DNA from 2 places in the Pseudoalteromonas sp. A25 genome. Region 1 is predicted to be linked to the other one. Evidence: riboswitches for the same ligand, from Rfam matches in the RefSeq annotation. Region 1 holds a riboswitch; the other holds the start of a gene.
What was found. A riboswitch is a leader RNA that binds a small molecule or an ion and turns the genes downstream of it on or off. The one in region 1 is predicted to bind lysine.
Positions count from the first base shown of each region.

Region 2: it holds a riboswitch for lysine, as region 1 does, so the genes downstream of both, dapA (4-hydroxy-tetrahydrodipicolinate synthase) here and lysC (lysine-sensitive aspartokinase 3) in region 1, are expected to answer to the same signal.

Region 1 covers NZ_AP021846.1:1,904,661-1,910,918, forward strand. The annotation lists gene GDK41_RS08055 (ATPase) at 1-312, opposite strand, end outside; gene GDK41_RS08060 (condensin complex protein MksE) at 309-860, opposite strand; gene GDK41_RS08065 (hypothetical protein) at 847-2,121, opposite strand; gene nhaD (sodium:proton antiporter NhaD) at 2,272-3,519, shown strand; lysine riboswitch at 3,663-3,835, shown strand; gene lysC (lysine-sensitive aspartokinase 3) at 3,921-5,267, shown strand; gene GDK41_RS08080 (sodium-dependent transporter) at 5,448-6,258, shown strand, end outside.
Region 2 covers NZ_AP021846.1:3,688,492-3,694,749, forward strand. The annotation lists gene GDK41_RS15860 (TraB/GumN family protein) at 199-1,083, shown strand; gene GDK41_RS15865 (response regulator) at 1,113-2,762, opposite strand; lysine riboswitch at 2,992-3,195, shown strand; gene dapA (4-hydroxy-tetrahydrodipicolinate synthase) at 3,309-4,193, shown strand; gene GDK41_RS15875 (2,3,4,5-tetrahydropyridine-2,6-dicarboxylate N-succinyltransferase) at 4,204-4,944, shown strand; gene GDK41_RS15880 (PLP-dependent decarboxylase) at 4,944-6,149, shown strand; gene GDK41_RS15885 (succinylglutamate desuccinylase/aspartoacylase family protein) at 6,157-6,258, shown strand, end outside.

The sequences.
Region 1 (6,258 bases):
GGCAAAGCCCGCTATTTTTCCAAGCCCAGCAACGCCGATAACAACATCACCGTGTGGCAGGTTTGCCTCAAGAAGAATGTACGACTGGTCAGTCGAAAAATAAAATTTTCGAGTTTCTTCTAAGTCATGACCATCCCATTCAGTTAGGCGCAAATCATTTATTAAGGGGAACTGCAGCGCATTTATGACAGAGCTTTTACCTGTGTTGTTCGGCGCACATATTGAGGCACTTTTATCGAGCGGGATAACACATTTTGCATAACCCGCAGTGTTTAATAATGCTAGCTTACTTAAGCCATATAACTTATTCATACATCATCCTCAAGCGTGTCAAAACTGTCGTCGTTCACTTCCATAAGCGCATCGATATAACGATAGACAGGTGCTAAATGCATAAAACCTTGTTCAACTTCTTTAGCCAGTCCTAGCCTTACCATACGTAGATAAACATCTTTTCTTAAATCTGAACCAGAGAAAATCTCTAGCTGATCAAATAAATGCTTGTTTAGCTGAACGACTGTTTGCATCAGCTCTAAGTCTGCAACTTCATCAAATAAGGCTTTTAGTGGGTCTTTACCTTGGTTTGCGTAATGCTCGATTAAGATAAACACTGTTAAAGCGATTGCTCGAGATATTTTCCCCATATTAGGGGTACTTTCATCACTGGCTAAATAATAAAAGCCACGGCCGTCATGTTGTAGATCATGGCCCAATGCAGTAAAAAGAGCTTGGTAAGCGTCGATATTTTGATCTAACTGCTGCCAAAGCGTGGTGTCTTGTTCACTAATGTGGTAACCGCTCACCAATTTTTTATTGATGGCTTGCAACTCACTGAGTTCGGATAAATTAATCTGCGTCATTGTGTGTTTCTTGTAATTTACTTGCGTTGAACGGGTAAAGTGCAAAAGTGTGATCAGCAATGCTCACTTTCGCCCGCTCGGTGTCTTGATGTAATTCAAATTGCTCGTCGCTGATAAGCTTTTGATATAAAAACAGCATTTCATCGGCGTCAAGGCTTGGGTATTGTTCGCTTAAAAAGCCCAATAAAGCATGGCTCTTATTTGCATTTTTGGTGAAGCGCTGAGCAAACGAAGCGCGCACATCGTTGTAATCAGGTATGTTTGGACTTTGATAAGCTGGTACATCGGTCTGATCAGGCAATTGGTAATCTTCATGCTCAAACTGCGATAAGCCAGCCATATAAGCCACCATATGTCGCTGTTGACCAAGTGAAAATCGCTGAATATCTGATACATACTCAGGCTGCACGGGCGCTAACATTCTGTCGACACCATTTTTTCTAACCAGTCCGAGTACTTTTGCTGCTTGACGGGTTATGAGCGTGTTGCGACGTAGCTCTTCTCGTAGTGGCATTAGCATGTCTGCACTTTTGCGCAAACTTTCACGACCCACAAGGTGCATCTCTAGTATCCTTGTACGCAATTGCTCTAGCATTCGCTTGTCTTGTGTACCGCGGCCAAACATTTCGATGCTGTCTATCTGGTTACTTATCTGAAGCTCAATAACTGAAAAACAGGCGTGAAACTCACCACGAATATCTACCATTTCTAACATTGGCTCGATGTATTCGTCAAAGGCTTCAATGACGGCGGCGTAGCGTTTTTGTAGAGAGATATTGCTGTTATCGGATTTAGCTTGTTCAACAAGATTGAATATTGCACTTTCGTTATGCTGAAACAATTTAACAATTTTTCGAACTCGTTCGTCCATGATGCGGTTAAAGCGTCTAAGTTCGCTAAAATCGCCCTCATCGCCAGCTTGCTGTAACCGCAAACCAAGCCGTTCTAGATCTTTTACAAGTACGGTAATTTCTTCGGCTAAGCCGAGATCTTCTTCCTGTAACAAGAAACTGGCAAAATCAGCAATCGCTCGGTTGATTTCCAATTGAGATGATTTAGCTAATGGTATAATAATCTCTTGATTTAGTAGACGGTTTGTCTCTTTAAAAATCCGTTCGCTGGTCCATTGCGGGTTTTTATGTTTTATAACGTTTTGAACGTCTTTTAGGCTGAAATCGGTCATTTTAAACCGTTTAAAAAGCAGCTCTAACACACCCCAATGTTCGTTGAGTGTGTTTAATACTTTTTTTGCTGGGATCATAACTTTCCAGTTTGTATCAATTTTATGACAAGCAGGGTAAATTAATTACTTGTAGCCGTAGCGAATACAAGCAGCAAATGCTATTCTTCGCGCCGATTTACACGTTACCTTCAAATTTTATTAATTTTACTTACAGGTTGTTTACGCAATATGGTTACGCCCATTATCCTTACCCTAATAGCGATTGCGTTCTTGCTTATCGTTATAGAGGATATCATCCATGTAAACAAGGCCAAAACTACCCTTTTTTTTGGTACTTTATGTTGGATTATCGCTTTTATATCTCCAATTCATGGGCAAAGCCCAGAAACTGTACAACATCAACTAGATCATAACATTCTTGAAATTGCGACTCTATGGTTATTCTTGATGGCGGCTATGACGTTTGTCGCATATTTGAATTCCAAAGGCTTTATTCAAAATATCGTTCACCGCGTTATGCCAGCGCAAATAAGTGAACGTAAGCTAATGTTTCTAGTAGGTATATCAGCTTTTGTGTTTTCTTCTATCTCGGATAATATCACAGCAACCTTGATTTCTCTTGCTGTTGTAATGTCGCTAAAGCTCGACCCCAAAAAGCTAATTAAGTATGCAACCTTGATAATATTTAGTGTTAACAGTGGTGGGGTATCACTCATCACTGGTGATGTTACAACTTTGATGATTTTTCTAGCAGATAAGGTCACCATTCCAGATCTCTTACTGTTGATAGCACCCGCTTTGGTGAGTGTAATTGCGCTCGCTGCAATGTTATCAATTGGCATGAATAAAACACTAGAATTTAATAAAAATGAACCTAGAAGAATTGAGAAAACAGATATCACCATAGCGGTTATCTTTATGTCGACCATTTTTGCAACGCTGTTTTTGAGCGTTCAGTATAAAGTTCCACCATTGTTGACTTTCTTATTTGGGTTGTCGTTTATGTTTTTAGTTGCACAATTTTTAATGCGCAAAAAAGACGTAAACAAAAAAATCATCGACTATATAAGAGAAATCGAATACGACACGTTACTGTTTTTTGTTGGTGTACTTTTACTCGTTGGTGCACTCAAGGAGGTTGGTGTACTGAACATGTTTACAGAGTTATATGTTTACATGAGCCCAGAGTATGCAAATTATCTGATGGGACTGCTATCTGCTGCCGTTGATAATGTACCATTAACCGCTGCGTTGCTAAAAGCAGATATCACAATGACAGCGCAGCAGTGGTTGATGTTTACTTATGCAACCGGTGTAGGTGGCTCGATGCTTGTGATAGGGTCGGCTGCGGGTATTATCGCAATGAGTAAAGTCAAAGCTTTAACGTTTATGAGCTATTTAAGAATGTCGCTGTATTTGCTAATTGCTTATACAATTGGATACGCTGGTGCCTATTTGTCAGGTCAGTATATTTAATGCGTTGCTTGTCTAGATATTCAAGTAATTAAGCGTTTCGATAATTAAAACTTGACTCCTAGACGGCTAAAAGATATTTTCTATCGGCCCACTGAGACACAGTGGGCTTTTATTTTGCTTCGATTCAGCTTAATCAAGGCAAAATAAGCAGAAGAGGTGCGATGCTTAGGTATTTAATGGTAGGTGACGAAAGCCGAAGACCATTAAAGAGGGAAGTATTCGCCGAGGAAAGTTATTGTACGTCGCGATAACTTTTCGGTTTACGAGGCTGAATCCTCGGAACTGTCACCGTTATTGGTGGAGAGCTTCTGGCAGAGGTCTATTCAAACATCTTCAGTACCTTAATTGCCAAGTTCTCCTGTTTTTTATGGTTGCTAGTTGAGCAATCAAAAGGAGAGATCATGAACTCGCAGTACACAGTCGCAAAGTTTGGCGGAACCAGTGTCGCAGATTATCCAGCCATGCATCGCTGTGCGCAAATTATTAACGATAACACGCAAGTTAGGGTGGTTGTCGTCAGTGCAAGTGCAGGTGTTACCAATCATTTAGTTACCTTAACGCAACAAAAAGCAGACGAATCACAGCGTAAGCAATTGGTGCAGTCTGTTATTGACATACAAGATGCAATTCTTGCTCAATTAGAGTTAGACGAAGACTTAGCGTGTGGCTTTGATTTAACAATATCCGAGTTTAAAGCATTGGCAGCATTGCCCGCATTAAGTGCGCAACAATGCGACGAGATGCTCAGTTTTGGGGAGCGTTTGTCATCCTTCTTGTTTACTCAGGTACTTCGTAATTTGGGGATACAAGCAGAGCGTTTTGATGTGCGCAAGGTATTAAAAACCGACAACAAGTTTGGTAAAGCAACACCTGATATTTCCGCTACAGAAACGGCATCTAAACAGCATTTGGTACCGTTACTTAGCGACAAAGTGTTAGTTACACAAGGCTTTATTGGCAGTGATGCCTATGGACAGACAACAACCTTAGGAAGAGGCGGCTCTGATTACAGTGCAGCCTTGCTCGCAGAAGCTATTGGCGCTCAAAGTATTCATATTTGGACCGATGTGGTTGGCATATTTAGTACAGATCCAAGGTTATGTATCAAAGCATCACCTATCGCACGTTTGAGTTTTGACGAGGCTGCCGAAATGGCAACATTTGGTGCAAAAGTGTTGCACCCCGCAACAATCTTACCAGCAAGTCGCAGTGGTATTTCAGTGTTCGTTGGTTCGAGTAGGGATCCTCAAGCGGGCGGTACATGGATTGAACGTGAAAAATCTACAGCGCCAGGTATTAGAGCTGTGACACAGCGTAAAAGCCAGATTTTACTTACACTTAAAAGTCCGGAAATGTTATTGGCAAGTGGATTTTTGGCAAGAATATTTACGATACTCAGTGCTTACAATATTTCTGTTGATTTGGTCACAACATCCGAGATCAGTGTAGCAATTACCCTAGACAATGCTCAAAACGCATCTCGACCTGAATTAGACCAAGCGTGTCTAGATGAACTCAGTGAGTTTTGTCATGTGACAGTTGAGAATAACTTAACACTCGTTGCATTGATTGGTTCTGAGATACAGTTGAAGCAACACGAAATGAACTTGATGAAGGTATTGAGTGAGTTTGATATTCGCTTAATTTGCCATGGCGCAAGTAAACATAATCTGTGTTTTTTAGTTGAGCAGTCACACTCAGATCATGTTGTGCAATCAATTCACGAGCAGCTACTAGAGTCAGCCTAATACTCTAATTTAAGTGGCACTGATATATAAGTGCCACTTAAAGCTGCAACTCGTCATCAGTAATCGAGCATTTCCATTTTACGCATAATTGTAGCCTTGTCCGATGGACCTATTTTATTCGCAATTTTTAACAACTTAAGTATAATCGGCCGTCTAAAATAATAACTACATTAAACTGATATGGCTCAATTGCGAGATGGTTTTCAAAGCCGACTAGGCTTCGTTCTTGCTGCAGCAGGCGCTGCGGTTGGTCTTGGTAATATTTGGGGGTTTCCTACACAAGCAGCGAACCACGGTGGTGGGGCATTTTTGCTTGTTTACTTTATTGTTATATTTTTGTTAGCACTGCCAGCGCTTTATACAGAGTTATATTTGGGGCATCAAGCTCAGTCTAACCCTGTCAATGCGTTACGCCAAGCATGGAAAGAGCGCTCGCCCAGAGTAGGCGCGGGCGCAGGTTATTTAGGATTGGCTGGAGCAGTCATTATGCTTAGCTTTTACTCTATTGTTGCAGGTTGGATGTTGTCATTTTCAATAGAGCCTTTGGCACGCTTTTTTGGCTTTGATCAAGCGAGTGTATTTTTACAAAGCGACTCTACACTTAGAAACTTCATTTTTACTCCGCTCATGTTGCTATTAACTGCAAGCATTATATTAAAAGGTGTAAAGTCGGGGATTGAAACGTGGTCAAGACGCCTGATGCCAATGTTGTTGGTGTTGTTGATTGCGCTTATCGGATACATTGCGACGTTGGATGGTGCAGCGGAGGGCTTTAGTGCTTATTTAGTACCAGATTTTTCTAAAGTTACCGACTCAGACTTAATCATTGCCGCAATGGGACAAGCGTTTTTTTCATTGTCCTTAGGTGTTGGCTGTATGATGATCTATGGCTCTTATCTTAAACCCAATGAAAACCTACCTAAATTAACGTTTAGTGTTGCCGCCCTTGATACCGGTGTTGCGTTTTTGGCCGGCTTGTTAATCATTCCAG
Region 2 (6,258 bases), 1.8 Mb from region 1:
AAATAACAAAAACTAGTAAATAATTCCAAATATTGAGCCCAAAGAGAATTGATTAACCCAAGCGGGGCTGCATTGTTTAATAATTACTTGTAAAAGCTAGGTTTACGGCAGAGCTAATTTTACAAAAATAAAATGATTTTTATGCACTTTCCCGCTATATGCGTAAGATACTTCTACTATCAAATTGTCAGGACGCTTATGTTTTACAGGTTACGTAGAAGCTGTTTTATCAGCCTCATGTTTTTTGGGTTGCTATTTAGTCAACTGAGCAATGCGACCCCAGCACTTTTTCAAGTTGAAAAAAATGGTATCAAGTCACACTTATTCGGCACTGTCCATGTTGGTACTGCAGATATGCAAAAATTACCAAAACAGGTACTAAAAGCCATTGAGTCGAGTGAACTTATTGCCGTAGAGGTTGACCTTGACTCACTTAGCGCCTCTCAAATACAGCAGATTTCCGCTCCTTTTATGTTGCTGCCTGAAGGAACTGCGCTAGCTGATGTGATGAATCCTACGCACTATCAAAAATTAAAACATTACTTGAGCACAGCAGGCCTCAGTATCTCACGCTTTCATCGGCACCGCCCTTGGGCCGTGATGATCACTCTTCTACAAATGGAGTATAAGAAGCTAGGCTTTAGTGAACAATATGGTATCGATAAGCAAGTACTCACCTACTCAAAAAAATTGCGTAAAAAAGTAATCGGGCTAGAAACCTTACAACAACAATTGGCCATGCTGAGCGCACTCGAAATACAAAACGAGGCTATGTTTGAAGAAACGTTTGAGCACTTAGACGATATTAACTTCTACTTTCTTGATTTAGTAAATGCTTGGAAAGCGGGTGATATGAACAAGTTATCACAATACTACGCACGCAGTTTTGACGACTCTACATATGGTAAATACTCCGAGCAGGTCATGCTGGTTGAGCGTAATAAGCAATGGCTTGAAACGCTCAGCGCTTTACTCCGAAAGCAACCTACTTTTATAGCTGTTGGTGCACTACATCTACCAGAACAACACGGACTAATTAACTTACTAAAACAAGCGGGCTTTAAAGTAAGTAAATTAAATTAATATAAACAAGCATTTAGATTACTAAACTTTTAAGCTGCCGTTAAAAATCCCATGTCACTTAATACTTTAATAAGGGCTTCTTGTTGCAGCGGTTTGATCAGGTGTTCATCAGCACCAAGCGCTATAGCTTTAGCTAAATCTTGCTGCTCATCATTGGCTGTTACAACAATGATTATCGTGTCGAGATGAAGCTGTGTGCGTATATGCGCTATTGCTTGATAACCGTCCATATGGGGCATGTTCAGATCCATAAAAATGATATCAAAAGACTGTGATGTCAAAACATCCACCGCTTCTTTGCCATGATGAACATGCAGTACGTTAAAGCCCAGAGTGTCTAACTGTCTAGACAGTACAAGCGCATTCACTTTATTATCTTCAACTAATAACGCAGTTTTTCCATCAGCACTAAGCTGTTTCTCTGCGACGCTTGGCGCTTTAGTAGAAACGGGAATACGAAAACTCACGCAGGCACCACCTTGAGCCAAGTTATTAAATGTAATCTCACCAGATAGCGCATTAACCAGCCATTGGCACCGAACAAGGCCCAACTGCATACCTTGAAAGTGATTATTACCCTCTTCGTAGACTTCCAATGATGTAAGTAGCTCTTTTCCAAACCCAGGCCCATGATCTCTTACTTGCACAAACAAATGCGCGGGCAAAGGGCTGAGATGCAATTCGACGATTAGTTCAATTTCACCTTTATCATTAAATTTAATTGCATTATCAATTAGCTGGGAGCATACCCACGCTAAGTGATGGTGGTCACACAACAAATGTATATCATCTTTTTGCGACAATTTTACGGTGAGAGACAGACCTTTTTGATGCGCCGCAAACCGATAAGGTGCAACAACTGTTTCAAGCGTATCACCCAAACTGGCATAGCTATTTTGAATTTTAATTTTCTCGTTAGACCAACGGCTAAAATCTTGCATTTCATTAATTAAAATATGTAGTTGGTTAACCGATGTAACGGCCTGCTCTAACTGATAGGTTTGCCGCTCTTTTTTATACAGATCAAGATACCCTAAAATGGATTGCAGTGGCGTACGCAACTCATGACTGGCGCGAGCCAAAAAACGAGACTTCATACCCAGTGCTTGTTCCGTTTTGGCTTTCTGTTGCTTTAGTTCATTGAGTCCATCCAGAACTTGCTGCTCCATCGGGCGAAAGATGAACTTCGCCTCCAGTAGTAGCAATAACATGGCGAGAGCCCAAATAGCGATCTCAATATACCGCAAACGCTCAATCCCCAGATTTGAGCGCGCTTCAAATAACGTAACGGCATGATCAAGGTCAGCTAAAAGTGTTTGTGATACCAAATACAAATCATGCAGCTCTGCGGGGTCTTTAAGTTGAATTTCTCGGATACGCTCAACAAACAGCTTACTGCGCTGGTTAAGCATCGTCGGCTCAGAAAAATACCAAGCACTTAAACTTTTAGAAGAAAACTGCTGCTTAACTAACAAATCAGTTAAAAAGTCATGATTTTGCGAGAACAGATCAATAGCTGCTTGTAACTGATTGTAAACTTCACTGGATGAGTCGGGTTGGCCCTCAAGCGTCTCTAGCCGATAGGCATGAAGCAGCACTTTTTGCGATAGCATCCGTTGCATACCCGCTACATTTATAACTTCGGCATCTATTTGTTTTTTATATAATAGTGCCTGCATTAACCCGGCAGCTATAGAAACCAATAGTGCCATAGCCAGCAGTGCAAAAATGTACCGGAATCGAATAGATTTAATAAGTTTTAACATAAATGGGCTTACCCTATACACGCTCTCAAAGTGTAGTCTAATTTATATCGAATGGGATTTAGCCACTTGACACCCAGACGGCTAAAATGTTTCAATGCGCGCTCACCCTATTTTAAGGCCAAGAGACAGAGTCGCTTGGCCTAGGGCTGGAAGAGGTGCGTTATTCAGGTAATTGTGTGGAGGGGAGCAAACCCTAATGATACACAATGAGGGGAATTAACGCCGAGAAGTTTAGCGTATTTGCGTTGCGTTAACTTCGGGCGACTGGGCTGAATCCCAGCGACTGTCACCAATTATTTTGTGTTAAACACAAAATAACTCAGTTTGGTGGAGAGCTTCTGGTCTTAGAATAATAAGGCCATTTGCCTTGTCATTTTTAAGTCCATTGCTCTTCGAATTTTAACTGTTCGAAGTTTGGACTCCCTCCAAAACTCCGGACACGATATAAGTTCGGTAGAGATGAAATCACAATTCGATTTATCCAACTATCCGTTATGGACGGCTTTAGTAACGCCTTTTGACGCGCAAGGTCAAGTTGACTATGACACTTTAAGCACACTGGTCGCAGAGCAGCAAAGTGCCAACAATGGTCTATTAATTTTAGGCAGCACGGGGGAAGGGCTTGCGCTTAGCCAAGGTGAGCAACGTACGATTGTTGAACATGTTTGCGCTTTATCTCCGTCAGTACCCATTATGGTCGCTGTGGGCGGCTTTAACCTAGCAGAGCAACTTGAGTGGCTCGCATTTTGCGATACTTTACCGATTGATGCCTACTTACTTGGCTCCCCACTTTACGCAAAACCAGGCATCGTTGGGCAAACTCAGTGGTTTGATGCCTTGCTTGGTGCAACAGAACGCCCATGTATGATTTACAACGTACCGGGGCGCAGTGCAGTCGCAATCAGTCCACAAGTCCTAAACAACCTAAAACATCACCACAACCTTTGGGCTGTAAAAGAAGCCAGTGGTGACATTGCCACCTTTGAAGCGTTTCGCCAAGCTGCGCCCAATGTAGCCATTTTTAGTGGCGACGATGCGCTTATGCCCTACTTTGCCCAAGCGGGTGCTGCGGGTTTAGTATCAGTGGCTGCCAATGCTTGGCCAGAACAAACTGCCGAATTTGTGCGACGCTCATTAGCAGGCACTTTCCCAAACTTATTCGCAACCTGGACGGACGCGGTTAACAGCCTATTTGCTGTGGCAAACCCAATTCCCGTTAAAGTGCTGATGCATGCGCAAGGTAAATTGGCCACGCCAAACCTACGCCCTCCTTTGACACACCTTGAGCTGCCTTGCAGCCAAGCACTGAACAACGCAAACGAATCAATTTTATCTTGGAACTAAGGCAATCATTATGAGCTGGTTAGAACTATTAAATAATTTAGAAAACGGCAGTGTGCGTGCTGCAACGCAAGACGAAAATGGCAATTGGCACGCCAACGTAGAAGTAAAGCAAGGTATTTTAGAGGCATTCAAAAACGGCACTAATACCGAGTTTCCGGGTGGCTTTGTTGATAAGCACAATTTAGCACCGCAAGGCTTTGCTGCCGATGCAGGTGTGCGTATGGTACCAGGTGGCACCAGTGTACGTCGTGGCGCTCATGTTGCTGCGGGCACCATTATCATGCCACCAGCGTACGTAAACATCGGTGCGTTCATTGATGAGGGCACGATGGTGGATAGCCACGCGTTAGTCGGCTCATGTGCACAAGTAGGTAAAAATGTGCATTTAAGCGCCGCTGTACAACTAGGTGGAGTATTAGAGCCAATCGGTGCAAGCCCAGTAGTGATTGAAGACGATGCTTTTATTGGCGCGGGTTGTGTGATTGTTGAGGGCGTAGTCGTTAAAAAAGGCGCGGTACTGGCGCCGGGTGTACGTTTGTCGGCAACTATTCCAGTATACGACTGCGTGAATGAACGAGTGCTGGACAAAGGCGAGCCAATTCCAGAAAACGCCATTGTGATCCCAGGCTCTCGCCCATCATCAAGTGCATGGGGCCGCGAGCAAGGCTTAAGCATGTCATGTGCACTTATCGTCAAATACCGCGATGAGAAAAGTGATGCCTCACTAGAGCTGGAAGAGGTATTACGCTAATGCCCTTTTTGAGCACCGCCCATCGTCAGGTGATTGAAAATATCACCCAAACCGAGCAAACACCGTTTTTTATTTACGACTTAGATGCGCTATTGGCACACCTAAAACCACTTACAGAGCAATCGGTAGTGAAGTTATGGTACGCCGTAAAGGCCAACCCATTGTCAAAAATAGTGCAAACGTTGGATAAAGCAGGGTTTGATTTTGACGTAGCAAGTTCTGGCGAGTTAAACCAAGTTTTAGCTCAAGGTGTTTGCCCCTCACGCGTGCTCAACACTGGACCTGCCAAATCTAAAAGGCAGATCCAACACTTTTTGTCACAAGGGGTTCGCACCTTTGTGGCAGAAAGTCACAATCAAGTGGCTTGGCTCAACCAAGCTGCCAGCGACCATAATATTCAGTTACGTGTTTTACTGCGCGTGCAATTACGCTGGCCAGAAGGCGAAAAAAACCCATTAGGTGGTGATAGCTTAACGCCATTTGGGCTCGGTACAGAGCAATGGCAATCTTTGGATATTACCTCATTCAGCTCACTTGAGTTTGTTGGCCTACATATTTTCCAATGGGGTAATATGCTCAGCACCGATAAACTAGCAAGCCTGTGGTCACAAATGGTGCCACCTCTAACTCAGCTGGCTGACGACCTTGGCTTTAAGTTACGCATTTTAGATTTGGGCGGCGGTTTAGGCATTCCTTATACTAAAGATGAACCTGCTCTTGCGTGGCCGCAATTAGTTGATGCCCTAGCCACCATCAAAGCCTCATCGGGTGTTGAAGAGTTATGGATGGAGCTTGGCCGCTATGCCGTAGGCGAATGCGGTCATTATGTAAATTCAGTTGTAGAACAAAAACAAAACTACAATGAACACCAATTGATCGTTGCAGGCGGCATTAACCATATTCTGCGCCCCGCAGTGACCAATCAAGCTTTTCCATGCACCTTATTGCGTGAATCAAACGCCCATGCGAGAAGCTATCTGATCCATGGGCCATTGTGTACTGCACTCGATCATCTTGGCCGCCACACTTTACCCTGTGATATCAATGAAGATGACTGGCTAGTGTTCAGCCAATGTGGTGCCTACGGCTTTACCGAAAGTATGCCGTACTTTTTGTGTCACGAATTGCCAGCTGAATATGTGATAGAGCAAGGCCAAATAACGTGCGTTCGCGCATCACAAGCGGCCAGTGAGTACTTGAGGTAATCAGAACATGAACCAAATCAGCCAAGAAAATATCCTAGTGGGCGAAATCGCCAATGGCTTACCGCTGACCATTCCTGTTTATCGACTAACAGGAAACGGCAGTGGTCCA